2 regions of the Stenotrophomonas sp. 85239_Sma genome follow, and region 1 is predicted to be linked to the other one. Evidence: predicted binding sites of a transcription regulator. Region 1 holds the regulator's gene; the other holds the start of a gene.
The links. The regulator FliA, encoded in region 1, starts transcription of late flagellar genes. The targets are predictions, from matches to a motif close to TAAAGTTTNNCNNNCNNNGGCCGATAA.
Positions count from the first base shown of each region.

Region 2: ACYKG1_RS12940 (methyl-accepting chemotaxis protein) is a predicted target of FliA. The motif match lies at 8,939-8,965, and genes of this name have one in related genera.

Region 1 covers NZ_CM151163.1:2,101,879-2,112,305, forward strand. Annotated here, with positions in the region: gene motD (flagellar motor protein MotD) at 1-339, opposite strand, end outside; gene ACYKG1_RS09875 (flagellar motor protein) at 341-1,081, opposite strand; gene ACYKG1_RS09880 (chemotaxis protein CheA) at 1,172-3,022, opposite strand; gene ACYKG1_RS09885 (protein phosphatase CheZ) at 3,025-3,630, opposite strand; gene cheY (chemotaxis response regulator CheY) at 3,630-4,022, opposite strand; gene ACYKG1_RS09895 (RNA polymerase sigma factor FliA) at 4,080-4,823, opposite strand; gene ACYKG1_RS09900 (MinD/ParA family ATP-binding protein) at 4,820-5,707, opposite strand; gene flhF (flagellar biosynthesis GTPase FlhF) at 5,694-7,316, opposite strand; gene flhA (flagellar biosynthesis protein FlhA) at 7,462-9,522, opposite strand; gene flhB (flagellar biosynthesis protein FlhB) at 9,567-10,427, opposite strand, start outside.
Region 2 covers NZ_CM151163.1:2,753,420-2,763,846, forward strand. Annotated here, with positions in the region: gene ACYKG1_RS12865 (GlxA family transcriptional regulator) at 1-690, opposite strand, end outside; gene ACYKG1_RS12870 (heavy metal-responsive transcriptional regulator) at 877-1,275, shown strand; tRNA gene ACYKG1_RS12875 (tRNA-Ala) at 1,379-1,454, shown strand; tRNA gene ACYKG1_RS12880 (tRNA-Glu) at 1,509-1,584, shown strand; tRNA gene ACYKG1_RS12885 (tRNA-Ala) at 1,769-1,844, shown strand; tRNA gene ACYKG1_RS12890 (tRNA-Glu) at 1,893-1,968, shown strand; tRNA gene ACYKG1_RS12895 (tRNA-Ala) at 2,015-2,090, shown strand; tRNA gene ACYKG1_RS12900 (tRNA-Glu) at 2,138-2,213, shown strand; gene ACYKG1_RS12905 (GNAT family N-acetyltransferase) at 2,353-2,769, opposite strand; gene ACYKG1_RS12910 (SOS response-associated peptidase family protein) at 2,847-3,803, shown strand; gene ACYKG1_RS12915 (hypothetical protein) at 3,849-4,046, opposite strand; gene ACYKG1_RS12920 (response regulator) at 4,116-4,496, opposite strand; tRNA gene ACYKG1_RS12925 (tRNA-Leu) at 4,629-4,714, shown strand; gene ACYKG1_RS12930 (GNAT family N-acetyltransferase) at 4,785-5,327, shown strand; gene ACYKG1_RS12935 (GGDEF domain-containing protein) at 5,443-6,885, shown strand; gene ACYKG1_RS12940 (methyl-accepting chemotaxis protein) at 6,882-8,708, opposite strand; gene ACYKG1_RS12945 (DUF5694 domain-containing protein) at 9,260-10,348, shown strand; gene ACYKG1_RS12950 (putative quinol monooxygenase) at 10,411-10,427, shown strand, end outside.

The DNA.
Region 1 (10,427 bases):
CATGCGCATCTGCGAGGCCATCGACGGCAGCAGGGTCGGGTCGTGCGAGGGTGCCGGTGCGGACGGACCGATCTTGGTGCCGGACTTGATCACCGAGGGGCTGTCCCAGCCGCCGCCCTGCACCTGCTTGTTGCCGACCTGCACCGGATTGATCGTGCGCGGCGCGCCACCGAAGGCATCGGTGAGTGCGTCGGCCATGATCCGGTACTTGCCCTCGTTGACCGAGGAAATTGCGTACATGACCACGAAGAAGGCGAGCAGCAGCGTCATCAGGTCGGCATAGGGGATCGCCCATGCTTCGTGGTTGGCATGCTCTTCGTGGTGCTTGCGGCGGGCCATGTCAGTGCAGGAAGCCGGAAAGGTTGGTTTCGATGTTGCGCGGGTTTTCGCCCTGGGCGATCGAGATCAGGCCTTCGATGACCATTTCGCGGTCGCGCGTGTTGTGCGAGATCACACTCTTGAGCTTGGCGGCGATCGGCAGGAACAGCAGGTTGGCCGAGGCGATGCCATAGATCGTTGCGGTGAACGCGGCGGCGATGCCGTGGCCGAGCTTGCTCGGGTCGGCCAGGTTCTTCATCACCGCGATCAGGCCCAGCACGGCGCCGATGATGCCCAGCGTCGGTGCATAGATGCCCATCGCCTCGAACACCTTGGCGCCGGCCTGGTCCTGGTGTTCCTGGCTGCCCAGTTCGATTTCCAGCATGTGCCGCATCGATTCGGGCTCGACGCCGTCCACCAGCAGCTGCAGGCCCTTGCGCAGGAACGGGTCCTGCTGTGCTTCCACCTGCGATTCCAGGCCCAGCAGGCCCTGGCGGCGGGCGATGTTGCTCCACTCGACGATCTGCTGGATCAGCTCGCGGCGATCACTGTGGGGCGGGCGAACCACCCAGCGCACGATCTTGAACGCATGCTTGAACACCGCCGGCGAGGTATGCAGCAGGATCGCGGCAACAGTGCCGACGATGACGATCACGAACGCCGCAGGCGACCACAACGACGCCAGGCCGGCGCCCTTGAGGATGCTGCCGCCGACCAGCGAGGCCAGGGCGAGAAAGAGTCCAATGAGGCTGAGTCTATCCATGGATCCGGTATCGGCTTGTATGAATGGGACTTGAGACACCGGTACGGGCTACTGGTGCGACTTCACAGTTTTTCGGGTTCAGCAAACGGGTCAATCGTGCGGGCTGCGCAGGCCATCGACATCCAGGATCAGGGCCATGCGACCATCGCCGATCAAGGTTGCACCGGCATAACCGCGCAGGCCGCGCAGCGCTTTCGGCAGTGGCTTGATGACCACTTCCTCGCGCCCACGCACCTGGTCCACCACCAGGCCGAAGCGCGCTTCGCCGGCCTGCAGCACCACGATCGTCAGCAGGGTCGACGCAGCAGGCGTCACATCCAGCCACTGGCGCAGATCGACCAGCGGCAGCGTGTGCGAACGGCGATCGAGCACGGCGCGGCCATCGAACCAGCCCAGCGAGGTGCGCGGTGCGTGCAGCACTTCCATCACGCGCGCCAGCGGCAGCGCGTAGACGTCCTCGCCGGCCTGCACCAGCAGGGTCGGCAGGATCGCCAGGGTGAGCGGCACGCGGATCAGGAAGCGGCTGCCGCGGCCCAGCTCCGACTGGATCTGGATCTGGCCGCTGAGTTCGCGGATGCGCGACTGCACCACGTCCATGCCAACGCCGCGGCCGGAAATATCCGTGACCTGCTGCTTGGTCGAGAAGCCGGGCAGGAACACCAGGTGCAGGCACTCCTCGCTGCTCAGGCGGGCAGCCGCTTCCGGATCGATCAGGCCCTTCTCGCGTGCCTTCGCGCGCAGCTTTTCCGGATCGATGCCGGCACCATCGTCCTGCACCTCGATGCTGACGTAGTCACCTTCCTGCTGTGCCGACAGCCGCACATGGCCCATCCGCGGCTTGCCTTGTGCTTCGCGCAGGTCGGGCATTTCCACGCCATGGTCGATGGCGTTGCGGACCAGGTGCACCAGCGGGTCGGCCAGCGCTTCGACCAGGTTGCGGTCGAGCTCGGTCTCGGCGCCGATCAGCTCCAGGTCCACTTCCTTCTTCAGCGAGCGGGCGACGTCGCGGGCGACCTTGGGGAAGCGCGAGAACACCTTGCCCACCGGCTGCATGCGGGTGCGCATCACCGCTGACTGCAGGCGCGCGGTGGCGATGTCGAGGGTGGACACCGCACGGTCCAGCTCCTCGTCGCGCAGGCGTGCACGCAGGGTCTTGAGCCGGTTGCGCGACAGCACCAGTTCGCCGATCAGGTTGACGATCGCATCCAGGCGCTTGGTGTCCACGCGCACGGTGTGTTCGGCTTCGGCCAGCGGCTTGGCGGCCGGCTTGGCCGCCGGTGCCGGTGCCGGTGCGGCCACCGGGCGCGGGGCGGCGATCGGTGCCGGCGCCACCGCAGCCACGGGCTTGGCGCCGGGTGCGGCGCCACCATGCAGCTGGTCGAGCAGGGCTTCGAACTCGTCTTCGCTGATCAGCCCGTCGTCGGCCTTCCTTGCCGGCGCCACTGCGGTCGGTGCGTTGCCGCCGTGCAGCTGGTCGAGCAGCGCTTCGAATTCGTCGTCGGTAATCAGGTCGCTGCCACCCGCAGCGGGTGCTGCTGCGGCGGCGGGTGCGGCCACAGCACTGCCATGCACGTCGAACTGAGCGATCAGGTCCGGCGGCGCATAGCCCGGCTCGGTGCCGGAAGACACCGCATCCAGCATCGACTGCAGGTAATCCAGCGATTGCTGGGCGGCGTCGAAGTGATGGGCCTGCAGCACGGCCTGGCCGGCACGCGCGGCGCCCAGCGCTTCCTCAGCGGCATGGCACAGCTCGACCATGGCGGTGACACCCAGGAAGCCGGCGCCGCCCTTCAGCGTGTGGTAGCCCCGGAACACCGCATTGAGCTGTTCGGCGTCCTGCGGTGCCTGCTCCAGCGACACCAGCTGTTCGCCGAGGCGATCCAGGATCTCCTGTGCCTCGATGATGAAATCGGCAGTGATGTCGTCGGATACAGCGCTCATGCTTACAGCCCCAGATCCGACAACAGGTCGTCGGCGTCGTTCTGCGAGACCGCGTGGCGGTCCAGTCCCTTCAGTGCCGGCCCGGCCAGTTCCGGGTCGGTGCGATGCTGTTCCGGCGGCAGGCCGAGCGCGCCGAAGCCTTCGTGCACGCGGCGGACGATGCCGACCACGCGACGGATGATCTGCCCGGTCAGGTCCTGGTAGCTCTGGGTCAGGGCGATCTCGGTGAGGTTGTGGCGGATGCGCTCGAGCTGCGCGTCCTGGCCCGGCTGCAGGCCTTCGGCGCGCAGCTGTTCGGTCAGGCTGCGGCATTCCTCGGCCAGGTCCAGGGTACGGTGGGTGGCCTGTTCGGTCATCGTCACCACGTGGTCCAGCCGTGCGCAGGCATCGTCCAGTTCCCCGGCTTCGCTGGGCACGGTCGGCAGTTCACCCAGTGCCTGTCCCAGCTCGCGGGCCAGCCGCGACAGGCCACTCATCATCGGCTGCGTGCGCAGCGCGACCAGCCCATCGATGCGCTGCCGCCACGCGGCTTCGTCACCGGACTCCAGTGCGTCCAGGGCTTCCTGCAGGCGCAGGGCGAGGGCGTTCTTGTCGACCGTGGTATCCATCAGGCGCTGGCTGCCAGGCGTTCGAAGATCTTGCCGAGCTTCTCTTCCAGCGTCTGCGCGGTGAACGGCTTGATGATGTAACCGTTCACGCCGTTCTGGGCCGCTTCGATGATCTGCTCGCGCTTGGCTTCAGCGGTGACCATCAGCACCGGCAGGGTCTTCAGCTTGGCGTCGGCACGGATCGCCTTGAGCAGCTCGATACCGGTCATCACCGGCATGTTCCAGTCGGTGACCACGAAATCGAACGACTGGCTCTGCAGCAGCGACAGCGCGGCATGCCCGTCCTCGGCTTCGGCGGTGTTGGTGAAGCCCAGATCGCCCAGCAGGTTCTTGACGATTCGACGCATGGTCGAGAAATCGTCGACGATCAGGATGCGCATGTTCTTGTTCAAAGCAGAGTTCCTTTGTTGTTCATTCCGGGCGGCCGGGGGCAGACGCCTCGGGGATGTTCATTCTTCGAGGCCGGCATCGGCGGCCTCGAATATCTTCAGCCGGCCGCGCAGGCGCAGCACGGCCTGGCCGTGGATCTGGCAGACCCGCGACTCGCTCACGCCGAGCACGGCGCCGATCTCCTTCAGGTTCAGCTCCTGCTCGTAGTAGAGCGAAAGCACCAGCTGTTCGCGCTCGGGCAGGTGGCCGATCGCCTTGCCCAGCTCGCGGCCGAATTCGCCGCGCTCCAGGACCTGCTGCGGGGTCGGGCCGCCCTGGGCGACGGTGTCCAGTTCGCCCTGGTCTTCGATGCGCGATTCCAGGCTCAGCACCTGGCCACGTGCGGCGTCTTCCATCAGCCGCAGGTACTCGGGCAGCGGCATCTCCATCGCGGCGGCGACTTCGGTGGCGCTGGCAGCACGGCCCGTGCTCTGTTCCAGGCGGCGGATGGTGGCGGCGGCGTCGCGTGCACGACGGTGCACCGAGCGCGGCACCCAGTCGCCACGGCGGATCTCGTCGATCATCGAGCCGCGGATGCGGATCGAGGCATAGGTTTCGAACGAGGCGCCCTGGTCGGCGTCGTAGCTGCGCGAGGCTTCGATCAGGCCCATCATGCCGGCCTGGATCAGATCGTCGACTTCGACGCTGGCCGGCAGGCGTGCGGCCAGGTGGTGGGCGATGCGCCTCACCAGGTCCGAGTGCTGGGCGATGACCTCGTTGGCCGCCGAGCGCTGGACTTCCCTGTACTGGGCTGCGCCTTTCATGCGGCCACCCCGCGCTGTTTGAGAATGCGCTCGAGGAAGAACTCGACACCGCCACGCGGTTCGGTCGGTGCCTGCCAGCGCGCGGTGCGGCGTGCGATCTCGGTGATGGCCAGCGCCGATGGGCTGGACGGGTAGGCCTTCACCACCGGCTGCTGGCGCTGCACCGACAGGCGCAGCCAATCATCCTGCGGCACGCAACCCAGGTAGTTCAGCGAGACATCGGCGAGGAACTTCTCGCAGACGCGGGTCAACTTTTCGTACAGCACGCGACCCTCGTTCGGGTCGCGCACCATGTTGGCCACCACCTGGATACGGTCCACGCCGCGCTCGCGCGACAGCACCTTGATCAGTGCGTAGGCGTCGGTGATCGAGGCCGGCTCATCGCAGACCACCACCACGGTGTCCTGCGCGGCCTGGCAGAAGGTCAGTACGCCATCGGTGATGCCGGCAGCGGTATCGACCACCATGATGTCCAGCTCGCGTTCCAGCTCGGAGAACACATTGACCAGGCCGACATGTTCGGCCGGGGCCAGCTCGGCCATGTGCCGGCGGCCGGAGGCGGCCGGGACCACCAGCACGCCGTTCGGGCCTTCAACGATGACGTCATCCAGCGTGCAGCGGCCGGCAACCAGGTCGGCCAACGTAAAGGTGGGGTTCAGCCCCAGGATCACGTCGATGTTGGCCAGGCCGAGGTCGGCGTCCAGCAGCAGCGTGCGCTTGCCCATGCCGGCCAGCGCCACGGCCAGGTTGGCCGACACGTTGGTCTTGCCCACGCCGCCCTTGCCGCCGGTCACGGCAATGGTGCGCACAGGGCCCAGCGGCTCGCTGCGGGTGGCCGACAGCGGGAAGGTCTTGGTCAGCTTGGCGTACTCACGCGACGGCATGGTTCAACTCCGGGTTGCAGGGCATATCGGCCGCTCGGCGCAAATCTTCAAGGCGAAGTACAAGATTGGCTGCACTGGCCCGGTGCAGGTCTTCCGGGACGTCCTGGCCGTCGGTCACCCAGGTGATCGGCAGGGCGTGGTCCACGGCCACCGACAGGGCGTTGCCGAAGCGGCCGGTCTCGTCCAGCTTGCTCAGCACCAGGCCCTGCAGGTTGGCCGCACCGAAGCGGCGGACCACCTCGTCCATGTCGCCGAAGCTGGTGTTGGCCGGCAGCACCAGCAGCGTGCGCACCTGGCGGGCGGCGCGCAGCCACTGCAGCTGGGCAGCCAGGGCGCGGTCGCGCGGGCCCAGGCCGGCGGTGTCGATCAGCACCAGCTTGTAGTCCTTCAGGCGTTCCAGCAGCTGGTCCAGGTCGGTGCCGCTGTTGGCTTCGTGCACGGCGATGCCGAGCTGGCGGCCGTAGCCATACAACTGTTCGCGGGCGCCGATGCGGGTGGTGTCGGTGGTGACCAGGGCGACGTCACGCGGCGCGTGCTTCTCGGCGAAGCGCGAGGCCAGCTTGGCGATGGTGGTGGTCTTGCCGGCGCCGGTGGGGCCGACCAGGGCGATCACACCGCCTTCTTCCAGCGGGTCGACCGGGGCGATCGGCAGCTTGCGCGAGATCAGCCCCAGCATCAGGCCGCGGCCGCGGTGGGCCTCGGTCTCCAGCGGGATCTGCATGGCCACGTCGCGGGCCAGGCCGGCATCGAAGCCGTATTCGTCCATCAGGTCCAGCGCGGTGGCGCGCACCGGGCAGCCACGCAGGCGCTCGTCGGTGAAGCGGTTCATCTCGCGCTCGATCACCTGGCGCATGCCGGCCACTTCCTGGCGCAGCTGGCGGATCTCGGCGTCGTCCTGGGCGACCACGGTCAGCGTCGGTGCCGGGGCCAGCATGGGGGCCGGGCTGGCGTCGACGGCGGCTTCGGCCGCTGCCGGTTCGCTGCGGGCGATCTCGGGCTGCGCATCGGTCACGGCAGCGGTCGGCAGCGGCGGTGGCTGAACGGCCGGTGCGGCGCTTTCGTGATGCGCCTCGTGCGGCGGATCGATCTGGAAGCGGGCGCGGTTGGCCGGCGTGGCGCTGGTGGCCGCCGGTGCGACGATGGCTTCGGCAAACGGGGCGTAACTCTGTTCCGGCAGTGCCGGTTCGTTGACGGCGGCGCGCGCCAGGGTGGCGGCGAAGCCGGTGCTGCCGCGGGTCGGCACGATTTCGTCGGCGCTGTCCAGGGTGCGGCCGGTGGCACCGACGGCGGCACGGGCGAGGGCGGCGACGGCCGAGGTGGTGGCGGCGACCGGTTCCGGCGCCGGGGTGCTGCTGCGGCGGCGGGTGACCGCGGCGATCACCGCGTCGGCGGCGGTGCGCGGCCTGGGTGCCGGCGGCGGGGCCACGTCGCGGCGCGAGGCTTCCAGTGCACGCTGCACGGCGCTCTCGTCGTAGTTGGCGGCGGCGACGATCTCGATGCCTTCCTCGATCCGGCGGTTGGACAGGATCACGGCGTCAGGACCATGTTCCTTGCGCACCAGGTTCATGGCCGAGCGCATGTCGGCGGCGACGAATCGTTTGATTTTCATGCTGTGGTCACGGGACGAAGACGGCGGGGTGGCGGTCGGGGAACTCGGGTGGTCGGTGGTCTGCACGGTGCGGGTTCCCCTTGGTATCTGTCTGGTGCGTGGGTTCGAAAGTGGTGTCTGTTTTCTGGCGCATCGGAGGGCGGCGTCAGCTGATCGTTCCGACCAGCTTCAGGCGCTTGTCCTCCGGCACCTCGCTGTAGGCCAGGACCGACAGCGACGGAACGCTGTGGCGGACCAGGCGGGCCAGCGCGGCGCGCACCGGGCCAGGTACCAGCACGACCGCGGGCTCGTTGCGGGCTTCCTGCTTGCTGACACATTCGGCCAGGCTCTGGTGCAGTCGCTCAGCGAGTCCGGGTTCCAGCGCGGCGCCGTTGCCCTGCGTGGACTCCTGCAAGACACGTTCCAATTGCGGGTTGAGGGTGAACACCGGCAGCTCCGCCGACATTCCGGCGATCTCCTGCACGATGAAGCGGCCCAGCGCGGTGCGCACGGCGGCGGTCAGCACGGCCGGGTCCTGGCTGCTGGGCGCATGTTCGACCAGCGCTTCGGCGATCTTGCGCAGCTGGCGGATCGGAATGCGCTCGACCAGCAGGTTCTGCAGCACGCGCACCACCGCCGACAGCGGCAGCGCCTTTGGCGTCAGATCTTCGACGAGCTTGGGCGCGCTCTTGGCCAGGTTGGCCAGCAGGTGCTGCACTTCCTCGTGGCCGAGCAGTTCCGGCGCGTGTTCGCGGATCAGGTGCGAGAGGTGGGTGGCGACCACGGTGGCCGGGTCGACCACGGTGTAGCCCAGCGTTTCGGCCTGGGCGCGCTGGTGCGGCTGGATCCAGGTGGCATCCAGGCCGAACGCGGGGTCCTTGCCGGCGATGCCTTCCAGTGCGCCGAGGGCGCTGCCTGGGTCCAGGGCCAGCTCGCGGTCGGGGTGGATCTCGGCGGTGGCCACCGGTACGCCGTGCACCAGCACGCGGTAACCGTTGGCCGGCAGTTCCAGGTTGTCGCGGATGTGCACCGACGGGATCAGGAAACCGACATCCTGGGTCAGCTTGCGGCGCACGCCCTTGATGCGTGCCATCAGTTCGCCGCCCTGGTTGCTGTCTACCAGCGGAATCAGCCGGTAGCCGACCTCCAGGCCCAGCGGATCGACCGGGCGCAGTTCGTCCCAGCTCAGTTCGGCGGTCGGTGCCGGTGCCGCCGGGCGGCCGAGTGCGTTGAGTGCGGCAGCATCGGTGCCACCGCCTGCCGCGTCCGCAGCCGGGGCCTTGCCCTTGCGGTACACCTTCCAGGCGATGAAGCCGAGGATCGCCGCCAGCGTCAGGAAAGCGACGTTGGGCATGCCCGGCACCAGGCCGACCACGCCGATGATGCCGGCGGTGATCGCCAGCGCGCGGTACTGGCCGAACACCTGGCCGGTCATGGCCTGGGCCATGTCCTGCGAGCGCGATGCGCGGGTCACCAGCATCGCCACGGCGCTGGAGACCAGCAGGGCCGGCAGCTGCGCCACCAGTCCGTCACCGATCGACAGCAGGGTGTAGGTGGCAGCGGCGTCGCCGAACGGCATGCCATGCTGCAGCACGCCCACGGCCAGGCCGCCGAGCATGTTGATGAACAGGATCAGGATGCCGGCGATGGCGTCGCCGCGGATGAATTTGCTGGCACCGTCCATTGCGCCGTAGAAGTCGGCTTCCTCGCGCACCTCCTCGCGGCGCAGCTTGGCTTCTTCGCGCGTCAGCAAACCGGCGTTGAGGTCGGCGTCGATCGCCATCTGCTTGCCGGGCATCGCGTCCAGGATGAAGCGCGCGGTCACCTCCGAGACGCGGCCGGCGCCCTTGGTGATCACCACGAAGTTGATGATGGTGAGGATCGCGAAGACCACGATGCCGACCGCGTAGTTGCCGCCGATCACGAATTCGCCGAAGGCAGCGATGACCTTGCCCGCGGCGTCGTGGCCGTTCTGGCCGTTGAGCAGGATCACGCGGGTGGAGGCCACGTTCAGGGCCAGCCGCAGCATGGTGGTGATCAGCAGCACAATCGGGAAGATCGTGAAGTCCAGCGGGCGCTTCACGTAGACCACCGCCAGCAGCACCATCAGCGAGATGGCGATGTTGAAGGTGAACAGCGCATCGAGCACCGGCGCGGCCAGCGGCACCACGACCATGGCCAGCAGGGCCAGCACGATCAGCGGCGCGCCAAGGCCCTGGCGGATCATTTCCAGGGCGCGGCGGGTGTTGAAACCGGTGGCGGGCTGGGCGCTCACGGGCGGCCTCCCTTGCCGAATTCATCCACCTGGATGTGCGGGGCGTCCGGCATCGGGCCAGTGCGCCAGGCGCGCAGCTGGTAGACGTAGGACAGGACCTGGGCGACGGCCGAATACAGTCTCACGGGGATTTCCTTTCCGAGTTGGCCTTCCCGATACAAGGCGCGTGCCAAAGGCGGCGCGGAGACGATCGCCACCTTGTTGCCGTCGGCCACTTCACGGATGCGCAGGGCGGTCTCGTCCACGCCCAGGGCGACTACGGTGGGGGCGTTCATGGCGCCTCCCTCGTACTTCAGGGCCACCGCGTAGTGGGTGGGGTTGACCACCACCACGTCGGCGGTGGGCACCGCCTCCATCATCCGGCGGTTGGCCATCTGCTGCTGCAGCTGGCGGATGCGGCCCTTCACCTCGGGGCTACCCTCGCTTTCCTTCATTTCCCGGCGCAGCTCTTCACGGGTCATCTTCAGCTTGCGCATCCAGTTCCAGCGCTGGTAGGGCGCATCGATGGCGGCCAGCACCAGCATCGCGCCGGCGGTGGCCAGCAGCAGGCGCAGGGTGAAGCCCAGGCCATCGGTGATGGCGGTCTCCAGCGGGTGGTGGATCAGCCCGCGCAGGGTGTCGAAGCCGCTCCACACCACCAGCCCGGCGGCGACGCCGACGAAGGCCACGCGCAGCAGCGATTTGGTGAACTCGGCAATGGCTTCGGGGCCATACAGGCGCTTGAGCCCGCTCATCGGGTTCAGGCGGTTGATGTCGGGCAGCAACGCCTTCTGCGACCAGCGCAGGCCGCCCATCACCAGCGGGGCGACGAAGCTGGCCAGCAGGCAGACCAGCACCAGCGGCGCGATCACCAGCAT
Region 2 (10,427 bases), 650 kb from region 1:
CAGCCAGCGCTGCGCCTTCAGCACATCACGATCACCGTGAGCGAAGTTGGCACTGAAGCGCTCCAGATCCTGCTGGATGGCTGCCGGCACCGTGATTCCCAGCTGCTGCGCCACGGAACTCGCCACCCCCTGGCCATACAGCCGATACAGCAGTCGCAGGCCGAGGAAACGCCACGCCTGGGAACCGGCCACCGTCAGCAGGTCGCCATCATCGACCAGCGCGCGCTCACTGGGTACCCAGCTGGCTGCTTGCCCCTGCAGGCCCGGATGGCGTCCGAGGTCCGGCCCACTGACCGTGCGCCCGGCCAGCAGACCGGCACGCGCGAGCATGCTGACACCGTCGCTGGCCGCCGCCAGCAGACTGCCACCGTCGTAGTGCGCGCGCAGCCAATCCAGCAGGACCTCATCGGCACGCAGGCAGACGCCTTGGCTGATCTGGCCAGGCACGGCGATTACAGCGGGAATGTCTGCCTCGAGCATCTCCGCGCCGGCGATGCGGTGCACGCCGGTCTGGCTGGCCGGCACGATCCAGCGGGTCACCAGGACACGCTTGAACGGACGGCGCTGTTGCTGGGCAAGCCGGTTGGCCACATGTGCCATTTCAGTCAGCACGGAGGCGGCCGATGGGTCGCCTCCCGGGTACTCGACCACCGCGACCTCGACGAATCCTTCGTTTCTGAATCCTTCCACAGACCATCTCCTCGGTTCGTTGCAGGCCATCCAGCGGCCGGTTCAGGCGCAGGGTAGGAACTGCCTCGAGGGTGGGGCTATGAAGAAAGTTGCAAAGTGCGCTGAATGCGCCCTCATCGGCGGGGCCTTGACCCTTGACCAGACTCAAGGCTTCACAATGGCCGGCGGCATCCGCAGGAATCCCCCATGAACATTGGTCAACTGGCGCGCCAGGCCGGCGTACCGATCGATACGGTGCGCTACTACGAGCGCCAGCAGTTGCTGCCCACGGCGGCACGCTCGGCCGGGGGCTACCGCATCTTCGGCGAGCAGGACCTGCGCAGGCTGCGCTTCATCCGCCGTGCCAAAACGCTGGGTTTCAGCCTGGAAGAAATCGCCGAACTGCTGGCGCTCAGTGACCGCCACCCGCAGGACATGGGCAGCGTGCGCGACACGGCGCAGGCCCGACTGAGGGACATCGCGCAGCGCATGGCCGAACTGCAGCGCATGCACACCGCGCTTTCGCAGCTGGTCGACGCCTGCCCCGGCCACGGCACACTGGATCAATGCCCCATCCTGGCGGCACTGACCGACGACGCCCCCTGAGTACGGACGACCACCATCCGCCTCGCAACGCGCGTGAAGAAAAGTGCAACAAATGCTTGCCAACCCCCTGGGGCAAGGCTATTATTTCGCTCCTCAGCGACGTGGGGCCATAGCTCAGCTGGGAGAGCGCCTGCATGGCATGCAGGAGGTCAGCGGTTCGATCCCGCTTGGCTCCACCAATCTTTCGGCATTAGGCCGCCGAAAGGTCGCTAAAGAACATTGATGAGAATTGCGTCCCCATCGTCTAGAGGCCTAGGACATCACCCTTTCACGGTGGCGACCGGGGTTCGAATCCCCGTGGGGACGCCACTCATCACGAACAACGAGGACCCGGCCGATAACCGGGTCTTTTTTGTTCACCGCCTACCGGCATTCAGGTTGTGGCGTTGCGGGTCCCCTGCCTTGGTGGCAGCGGTTGAACCGGAACGAAAAAAGTTCTGAAAAAGCTTCCACAAACGTGAACACGCAGGTATGATAGGCGGCTCGGCAACACGGGGCCATAGCTCAGCTGGGAGAGCGCCTGCATGGCATGCAGGAGGTCAGCGGTTCGATCCCGCTTGGCTCCACCACTTTCGACATTAGGCCGTCGAAGGTTCTACAACTTGAAGTTTTCGTGCGTCCCCATCGTCTAGAGGCCTAGGACATCACCCTTTCACGGTGGCGACCGGGGTTCGAATCCCCGTGGGGACGCCAGTTTCAAAACGGACTCTGCTCCCGGCAGATCATCCGGAGTTTCATTGGGGCCATAGCTCAGCTGGGAGAGCGCCTGCATGGCATGCAGGAGGTCAGCGGTTCGATCCCGCTTGGCTCCACCACTTCGACATTAGGCCGTCGAAGGTTCTACAACTTGAAGTTTTCGTGCGTCCCCATCGTCTAGAGGCCTAGGACATCACCCTTTCACGGTGGCGACCGGGGTTCGAATCCCCGTGGGGACGCCAATTCTTGGAAACCCCGGCTTCGGCCGGGGTTTTTCTTTGCCCGCGATTCCTGGGAAGGCCCTATCCACGCATGGCGTGGATCTACTGCAGGTCCCCGGTAGATCCACGCCATCGTGGATGGCTTCACCCCGATTACGGCTCAGAACCGCCGATACATCCCGATCGATGCTGGTGCCGTGGGTGCGAAACCAAACTGGGCGTACAACCGATGCGCCTCGCCATCGGCCAGCAGGCTGACGTACGCCGATGGCGGCAGGTTGGCCTGCATCCAGCCATCCAGGCGCCGCATCACCTCCTTGCCCAGTCCCTGCCCCTGCAGCCGCGGCAGCACCGCGATATCGCAGACCTGCAGATGGCAACCGCCATCGCCGACGATGCGCCCCATCGCCACCAGCTCACTGCCCTGGTACGCACAGACACCAAACAGCGTGTTGGGCAGTGCGCGCGCAGCTGCTTCCCGGGTCTTGGCGCTGAGGCCGGCCAGTACACGCAGCTGGCAGTAGTCCTCGACCGTGGGCACGGCTTCGCGGAACTGGCAGGCGATGGAATCGTTCATGCGGTATCTCCCTGTAGGTCGGGCTATCCTGCCGCATCCACGTCGCAGCTGCTGCGACCCAGGCCCTCCACAGTCCCATGTGCTATTCCGCCCTTATCCGCGCTGACTACGCCAAGCTGGTACGCGAGTTCGGCGCCATCCTGTCGCTGGAAGAGTTCGCCGAACTGTACGCACACGATCCGGGCAAGAAGCGGCCGAAGACCCCGAAGGCGATGGATGACGGATTCGCCGGCGCGCGTACCGAACAGGGACGGGACATCGTGACGAAGATCCAGCAATGGCATGCGCAGGAGCGGCAGGCACTGGAGGCCGAACTGGCCCGGCAACGCGAACGACGCGATATCGCCCATGCCACGCTGGCCACCCGGCCCACCCAGAAGGCACGCCATGACCTGCGCGTGGCCGGCAACCGCATCGAGCGCGCGCAGGCCCGACTGGAGGACCTGCATCGGGTGCAGTTGCTGCCGCGCGACAACCGCATCTTCCCTGGCACCTACGCGCCGGTGATGGTCAGCGAGAACGGCCAGCGCGTGATCAAGCCGATGCGCTACCAGTGCCGGCTGCCGGACAAGCCGGCGCGCAACGACGTGCTGTACCCCGGCACCTACAATGCGCGGCGCGACAGCCTGGAGGGTTACTGGCGGGGTGCGTTCGGACTGCGCCACGGCGTGGTAGTGGTGCAGGCGTTCTACGAGCACGTGCCACGCCACGCCATCGCCGGCCGCACCCTCGGTGCCGACGAAAAGGAACAGGACGTGGTGCTCGAATTCCGTCCCGATCCGCCCCGCGACCTGCTGCTGGCGTGCCTCTGGGCGGAATGGGAAGGACCGGAAGGCCGCCTGCTGTCGTTTGCCACGATCACCGACGCACCTTCCAGCGACGTCGCCGCGGCCGGGCATGACCGCGGCGTGGTACCGATCCGCAGGGAACACCTCGACGCCTGGCTCAATCCCGACCCGGATGACCTGGCACGCCAGTACCAGATCCTCGATGACCGCGAGGAGATCCGTTACGTGTACGAGGAAGCGGGCTGAGCGCCAGGCGCAATTGAAAAACCCCGCCTGGGCGGGGTTCCTGGTTCAGGGGTTGCCGCCGCATATCGCCTCTTCGCAGAAGGCCTGTTCCTGCAGGCATTGCTCAACTTCACCGCCGCGCGCGATACAGCTCTTGTAGAGCTGGAAACAGGGCTGGCCGCACCATGCGGCAGACGCCGTACCACCGAAGACCGCCATCGAAAGGACACCCGCAGCAACCATGCGCTTGATCCACTTCTGCATGCCACTCTCCTTGTAGGCCTGAGCATTCAGGCCCCAGCAGCATACCCCCGCCGGTGCACGGCGAGCGGCTCAGGCCTGGACGCTGGAGCGGCCAACCGCACGCGCCAGCGCCCGCGACAGATCGGCTGACAGGTACGGCTTGACCAGCAACAGACCCTCCAACATCGGCGCCGGCAGCTGCTCGGCCAGCATTCCGGTGGCCAGCACGAACGGAATGCCACGTGCCGAAAGCGCTGCGGCCACCGGCTCACTGGTCTCGTTGCGGGCCAGCCGGTAGTCCAGCAGGGCCACGTCCGGGGTGCTCTGCTCGAGCAGCTGCAGGGCTTCGGACACGCTCGCTGCGAGCCCGACCACGGTCGCACCGGCATGCACCAGCTGCATCTGCAGCAGGGCCGCACTCATTTCGTCGTTCTCGACCACCAGCACCCTCAGGTCCTGCAACACTGTCATCAGCTACCGCTCCTGGAGGCAATTGCACACTGGGAGTATAGCTACCAAGGAGCCAATGCCGACAGGAACCGCCCTGATAGGCCCTCCTACTATGCATCTCCCGCCGACCTCGGTTACACTCGCACGCTGCCTGCCGGTGTGGCGGAATGGTATACGCAGCTGACTCAAAATCAGCCGGGGGTAACCCCATGAAGGTTCGAGTCCTTTCACCGGCACCACTGCATCAAAGGCCAGGTCCCCGACCTGGCCTTTTGCATTTTCAGGGCCGGGGCGCCGACACTGGCGACGATGCCAACGCCCGCCCTGCCCACGCTCCCTGCAACCCTGCCCGCACGGTTGCGTCCACTGCACGTGGATGATGCTGCCGCCTGGTCCCGCTATCTCTCGCTGCCGGGCGTGACCCGGCACACCAGCTGGGGCGACGTTTCCGAAATGGCACTGCGACGCCAGATCGCCAGTTACCTGCCCACGGCAACGGACCAGCGCTGGGCGCTGGTGAACGCCGACGACCAGCTGATCGGCACCGTTGGCCTGAACGGAATCGACCTATCGCATGGCCGCGGCGAACTCGCCTATGATCTTGATCCGCGCTGGCAGGGTCAGGGACTGGCCACGCACGCAGCACGCGCGGTGCTCGAATGGGGCCGTGCCGCACACGCCCTGGTCCGTATCCAGGCGACCGTCCTGGACAGCAACGCCCGCTCGATCGCCGTGCTGGAACGCCTCGGCATGCAGCGCGAAGGCCTGCTGCGCGCTTACCGGCGGGTTCGGGGACAGCCCCGTGACTTCTGGATGTATGCCCAGGTGGAAGGCTCTGCGTCACCTCGATGACACACAACTGCAATCTACGGCAAGGTTTAAAATAGACGTAGCTCACACTTTTCTTGCCAGCCTCACCTACTTCTGCCTATCGTGATCCCAGCCGGAGCTGGGGGCGGGGGAATGCATGACGTTGCGTGCGGCACTGTTTTTCCTGGTCACGCACGCGCTCGTCATTACCTTTGTCGGCCCGCAGGACCCGATCGGCTCCTACCTGATGCTGATCACCGCCCCACTGCTGGCCGCACTGGCCTGCGTGCGGCGTGCACGTGACAGCCATCAGGCGGCCTGCAAATGGCGGACGCTGGGCGCTGCGGTCGGCTTGTTCTCGCTGGCCCTGCTGGCCCTGCTGTACCGCAATGTGGCCGGCCTCGATCCTGCGCAGATGACCGTACCTTCACTGGTTCTGTACGTGTTCTACCGGATTCCCCTGACCTACGTGGCCGCCAGCCCAGGCGGTGGCAACCGCTACATCCGCGCGGTGGACCTGCTGATCATCGGGTTGCTGTGGCTGTTGTACTACGGGCACACGCGGGCGATGGCGCACTTCAATACCGCCCTGTGGACGCAGTGCCTGAACACCATGAGCAGCGTGCAGAACAGCCTGGTGTTCTGCTTCGCACTGATCCGCTTCCTGGCCGAGGACAATGCCGACCGCCGTGACTTCTTCCGCACGTTGACGATCTACGCGCTGGGCTACTTCCTGTTGGCGTTCTACATCAATACCTGGCAGCCGCAGGTACCCAATGGTGCCTGGGGGGACCTGCTGATCAGCGGGCTGTTCGTGCTGTTGGCCGTGCTGGCCGGCAGCCTGCACCGCCCACCAGCAGTGGCTGTGCCGCGCAACCTTCGCCGCATCGTCGATGCCAGCGCGCCACTGATGCTGCCGTTGCTGCTGATGATGGTGGCGCTGCTGGTCGCACGCCTGCAGCCGACCCTGGCCTCGGTCGGTTTCATCGGTGCCCTGCTCGGCTACGCGCTACGCGGCGTGCTGACCCAGGCCCAGATCCAGCGCGAGCGCGACGAACTGGCGCTGCTGGCCCGGCGCGATCCGCTGACCGGCCTGGGCAACCGCCGCAACTTCGATGAATCGCTCATCAGCGCGCGCGGTCGCGCTCGCCGCCAGGGCATGGGGCTGGCGGTGCTGATGATCGACATCGACCACTTCAAGCGACTCAATGACACCTACGGGCACCCGGAAGGTGATCGCCGCCTGCAGGCGGTCGCCGCGATCCTCGAGGGCTGCCTGCAACGCGGTGATGACCTGCTGGCCCGCTATGGCGGCGAGGAATTCATCGCTGCCCTGCCCGCGCCCGACGCAACCCACGCCCTGGACCTGGGCGAGCGCCTGCGCGCCGCCGTGGAAGCCGCCGCGCTGCCCGCCGCCGAGGCTTACGTGACCATCAGCATCGGCGTGGCCTGGCAGGCCGCACATGAGCAGGCCGACCCGCGCGGCCTGGTCGACCGCGCCGACCATGCCCTGTACCGCGCCAAGCATGCCGGCCGCAACTGCGTGCAGGCTGCCTCGGGCCTCGAGACCGGGAAACAGCCCTCCGACCGCTTGGCCTAGACCGCGCGCAGCACCGCCGCACCATGCATGTGCCCAGCCCCGCCCTGCACGCGGAAGCTGGCCACGGTCTGCAGCAGCTGCGCCGACTGTTCTTCCATGCTGCGCGCCGCGGCGGAGGCTTCCTCTACCAGCGCGGCGTTCTGCTGCGTGCCCTGGTCGATCAGGTCGACGGCATGGTTCATCTGCTGGATGTCGTCGCTCTGCTGCTGTGCTGCCGTGCTGATCTCGGACATCAGGTCACTGACCCGGCGCACGTTGACCACGATCTCGTCCATGGTACGGCCGGCGCTCTCAACCTGCGCCGTGCCGGCGCCCACATTGGCAACCGATGCATCGATCAGCTGCTTGATCTCCTTGGCTGCGCTGGCCGAACGCTGCGACAGCTCGCGGATCTCGGTAGCAACCACGGCGAAGCCACGCCCGTGTTCACCTGCTCGCGCCGCCTCCACCGCCGCGTTCAACGCAAGGATGTTGGTCTGGAAGGCGATGCCGTCGATCACGCCGATAATGTCGACGATGCGCCGCGAGGACGCGTTGATCACCGCCATGGTCTCGACCACTTCGTGCACCACGTTGCCGCCGCGCGCGGCGACATCAGCGGCGCCTCCGGCCAGCTGGCTGGCCTGCCGTGCGTTGGTCGCGGTGCGCTGCACGGTCTCGGCCAGGCCCTTCATCGACACCGCGGTCTCCTCCAGCGACGCTGCCTGCTGCTCGGTGCGCTGCGACAGATCGCTGTTGCCCTGCGCGATCTCGGTTGCACCGACCGCGATGGTGTCGGCGGCGAACTTGATCTGACCGATGATCGCGGCCATCGCCTCGACCAGCGAATTCACGCCTTCGCACAGCTCGGCGATCGGCCCGCGCTTGTCGGTGGTGGCCACGCGCTGGGTCAGATCACCCTGCTTGGCGGCAGCCACCACCTCGCGGGTCTGCGCCACGGCACGCTGCATGGCCTGGTTCTCATGCACCTGCGCGGTGATGTCGGTGGCGTACTTGACGACCTTGAACGGCTTTCCGTTGAGGTCCAGGATCGGGTTGTAGGACGCCTGGATCCAGACCTCGCGCCCGCCCTTGCCAAGGCGCCGGTACTGGCCGGCATCGTATTCGCCACGGCCGAGCTTCTCCCAGAACTGGCGATACTCGATGCTGCCGCGATGCTCGGGCTCGACAAACAACGAATGGTGCTGCCCGCGCACTTCGTCCAGGCTGTAACCGGTGGCGGCCAGGAAGTTGTCGTTGGCCGACAGGATGCGGCCATCCATGCTGAACTCGATCACGGCCTGCGACTTGTCGATGGCAGCCAGCTGGCCAGCCGAGTCGGCCGCCTGCAGCTTCTGCGCGGTGATGTCAGTGGCGAACTTGACTACCTTGTACGGACGCCCCTGACGGTCCAGCACCGGGTTGTACGAGGCCTGGATCCAGATCTCGCGCTGGTTCTTGCCGAAACGCCGGTACTGGCCAGCGTCATATTCGCCACGTCCCAGCCGCGCCCAGAAGTCACGGTATTCGGCGCTGCGCGCCTGCTCGGGATCGACGAACAGGGAATGGTGCTTTCCCTGGATATCCTCCAGCCGGTAGCCCATCGCCTGCAGGAAGTTGTCGTTGGCCTGCAGGATCGTGCCATCGAGGGCGAACTCGATGACCGCCTGCACGCGATGCAGCGCCGCGACCTGGGCTTCAAGTTCGGCGCGGTCGGTTGCCATCGACTCGGTGCCGGTCCGCTGCTGCGGGGCAAGGGCACCCAGCAGCGCGCGCCACGGCGACCAACGGGTATGCAGCTCGGCCGGCGCCTGCGCGTCCGCCGTGAAGCCTGGAATGAGCATTGTCTGATCCTCGGTGTCCGGTAAGCGGTTGCGATCCGACGGGCGGGATGCCCGGCGGCAACTTCGGTTGCTTGGGACTGCAGGTGCCCGCAGGCACCCCTCGAGCAGCTGGCAAGAACGTCTGGTGCGGGTCCGATCAGCATTGGGGAGCGGCGGAACACACTGCGCGGACCGCCCATCGGGGCAGTCTGGGGTCCTGCGGCGGGTGGCTGGAGCGGGATCCAGAGGGAGTATCGGCGATGCCGTCGGCCGCTTTAGCGGGATTCCGCGACGTCCGTCGCAACTCCGTACATTGCAGACGGAATGTGGTCGACGATTGCCGTGTACTTCACGTTCCGCTCACGTGCCACAACCTGCCCACCAAGGGACTCAGGCCCTCCCCCGCCACCGGGTAGCGGAATGCAGCAATGCCTGAGCACTGAATACAGCATCGCTCAGCAGAAGGATGCAGCTCAAGGCAGAAAGGTTTACATGACCAATGCGGGATTCCCCAGCAGGAAAAAGCGAACAGCATGAACGTCCCGCAGGACGCTCATCGACATGGAGATCGCATGTTCCCTCGCATTGCCACCCTTCTCTTCCTGGCCATGTGCAGCAACAGCGCGCTGGCCACCGACACGGCCTATCGACCGGCCTTCCACCCAGACCGGTTGAAGGGCCCCCCAGCCGGGCGCCCGAACGAAGTGCTGGTACTCGGCACCACCCATTTGTCCGGCCTTCCCACGTCCTTCCAGCCGGCCTCGCTTGAGCCATTGCTGCAGCGACTGGTCGCCTGGAAACCCGAGCTGATCGCTACCGAAGACCTGTCTGGCCTCCAGTGCGATTTCATGCGCCGTTATCCGGCCCGCTATGCGGAGAGCGTGGCCACCTACTGCTTCGACACCACCGCTGCGCAGGTTGCGACGGGACTGGACGTGCCTGCGGCGAACACCCAGGCCGAGCGCCTGCTCGCAACCTGGCCGAACAACCCGACGCCCGCACAACGTCGTCGGCTCGCCGCGCTGTTCCTGGCAGCAGGCGAACGCGGCTCAGCGCAGGTGCAGTGGCTGCGCCTGCCTGCGTCCGAGCGCAAGGACGGTGATGGATTGACTCCGGCGCTGGTCGAGATCCTCGACAAGGGCCTGGTTCGCCGCAATGAAACCCATCTGATCGCCGCCGAAGTCGCCGCCCGCCTCGGGCATGAGCGCCTGTGGGCCGTGGACGACCACACGGCCGATTCCCCCACACCCGCCGAGGATGAAGCGGCGGCGAGCGCGGCCATCACCGGTGCCTGGAACAACGCCCATACCCAGGCACGCAAGGACGCGGATAAACGCTTGTTGGCCGATCTGGACAAGCCCGGGGGTGTCATGGCGCTGTACAGGGCGTACAACAGTCCCACGGTAGCGATGACCGCTTACCAGAGCGATTTCGGCGCGACGCTCGTCGAGCCCTCGCCAAAAGCCTTCGGCAGGATGTATGTGGGCTACTGGGAAACGCGCAACCTGCGCATGGTCGCCAACATCCGCGATGTGCTGGGCCTGCATCCGGGCCGCCGCATGCTGGCCATCGTCGGCGTCTCGCACAAGGGCTACTACGAGGCTTACCTCAACCAGATGCACGATGTGCGTATGGTGAATTCGGACAATGTATTGCGTTGACGGTGAAGTGCCGGCGGGGCGCCGGCACTATCATCGGATGCCTCCCCTGCACGGATTCGCACATGCTGAAGGTGATCGC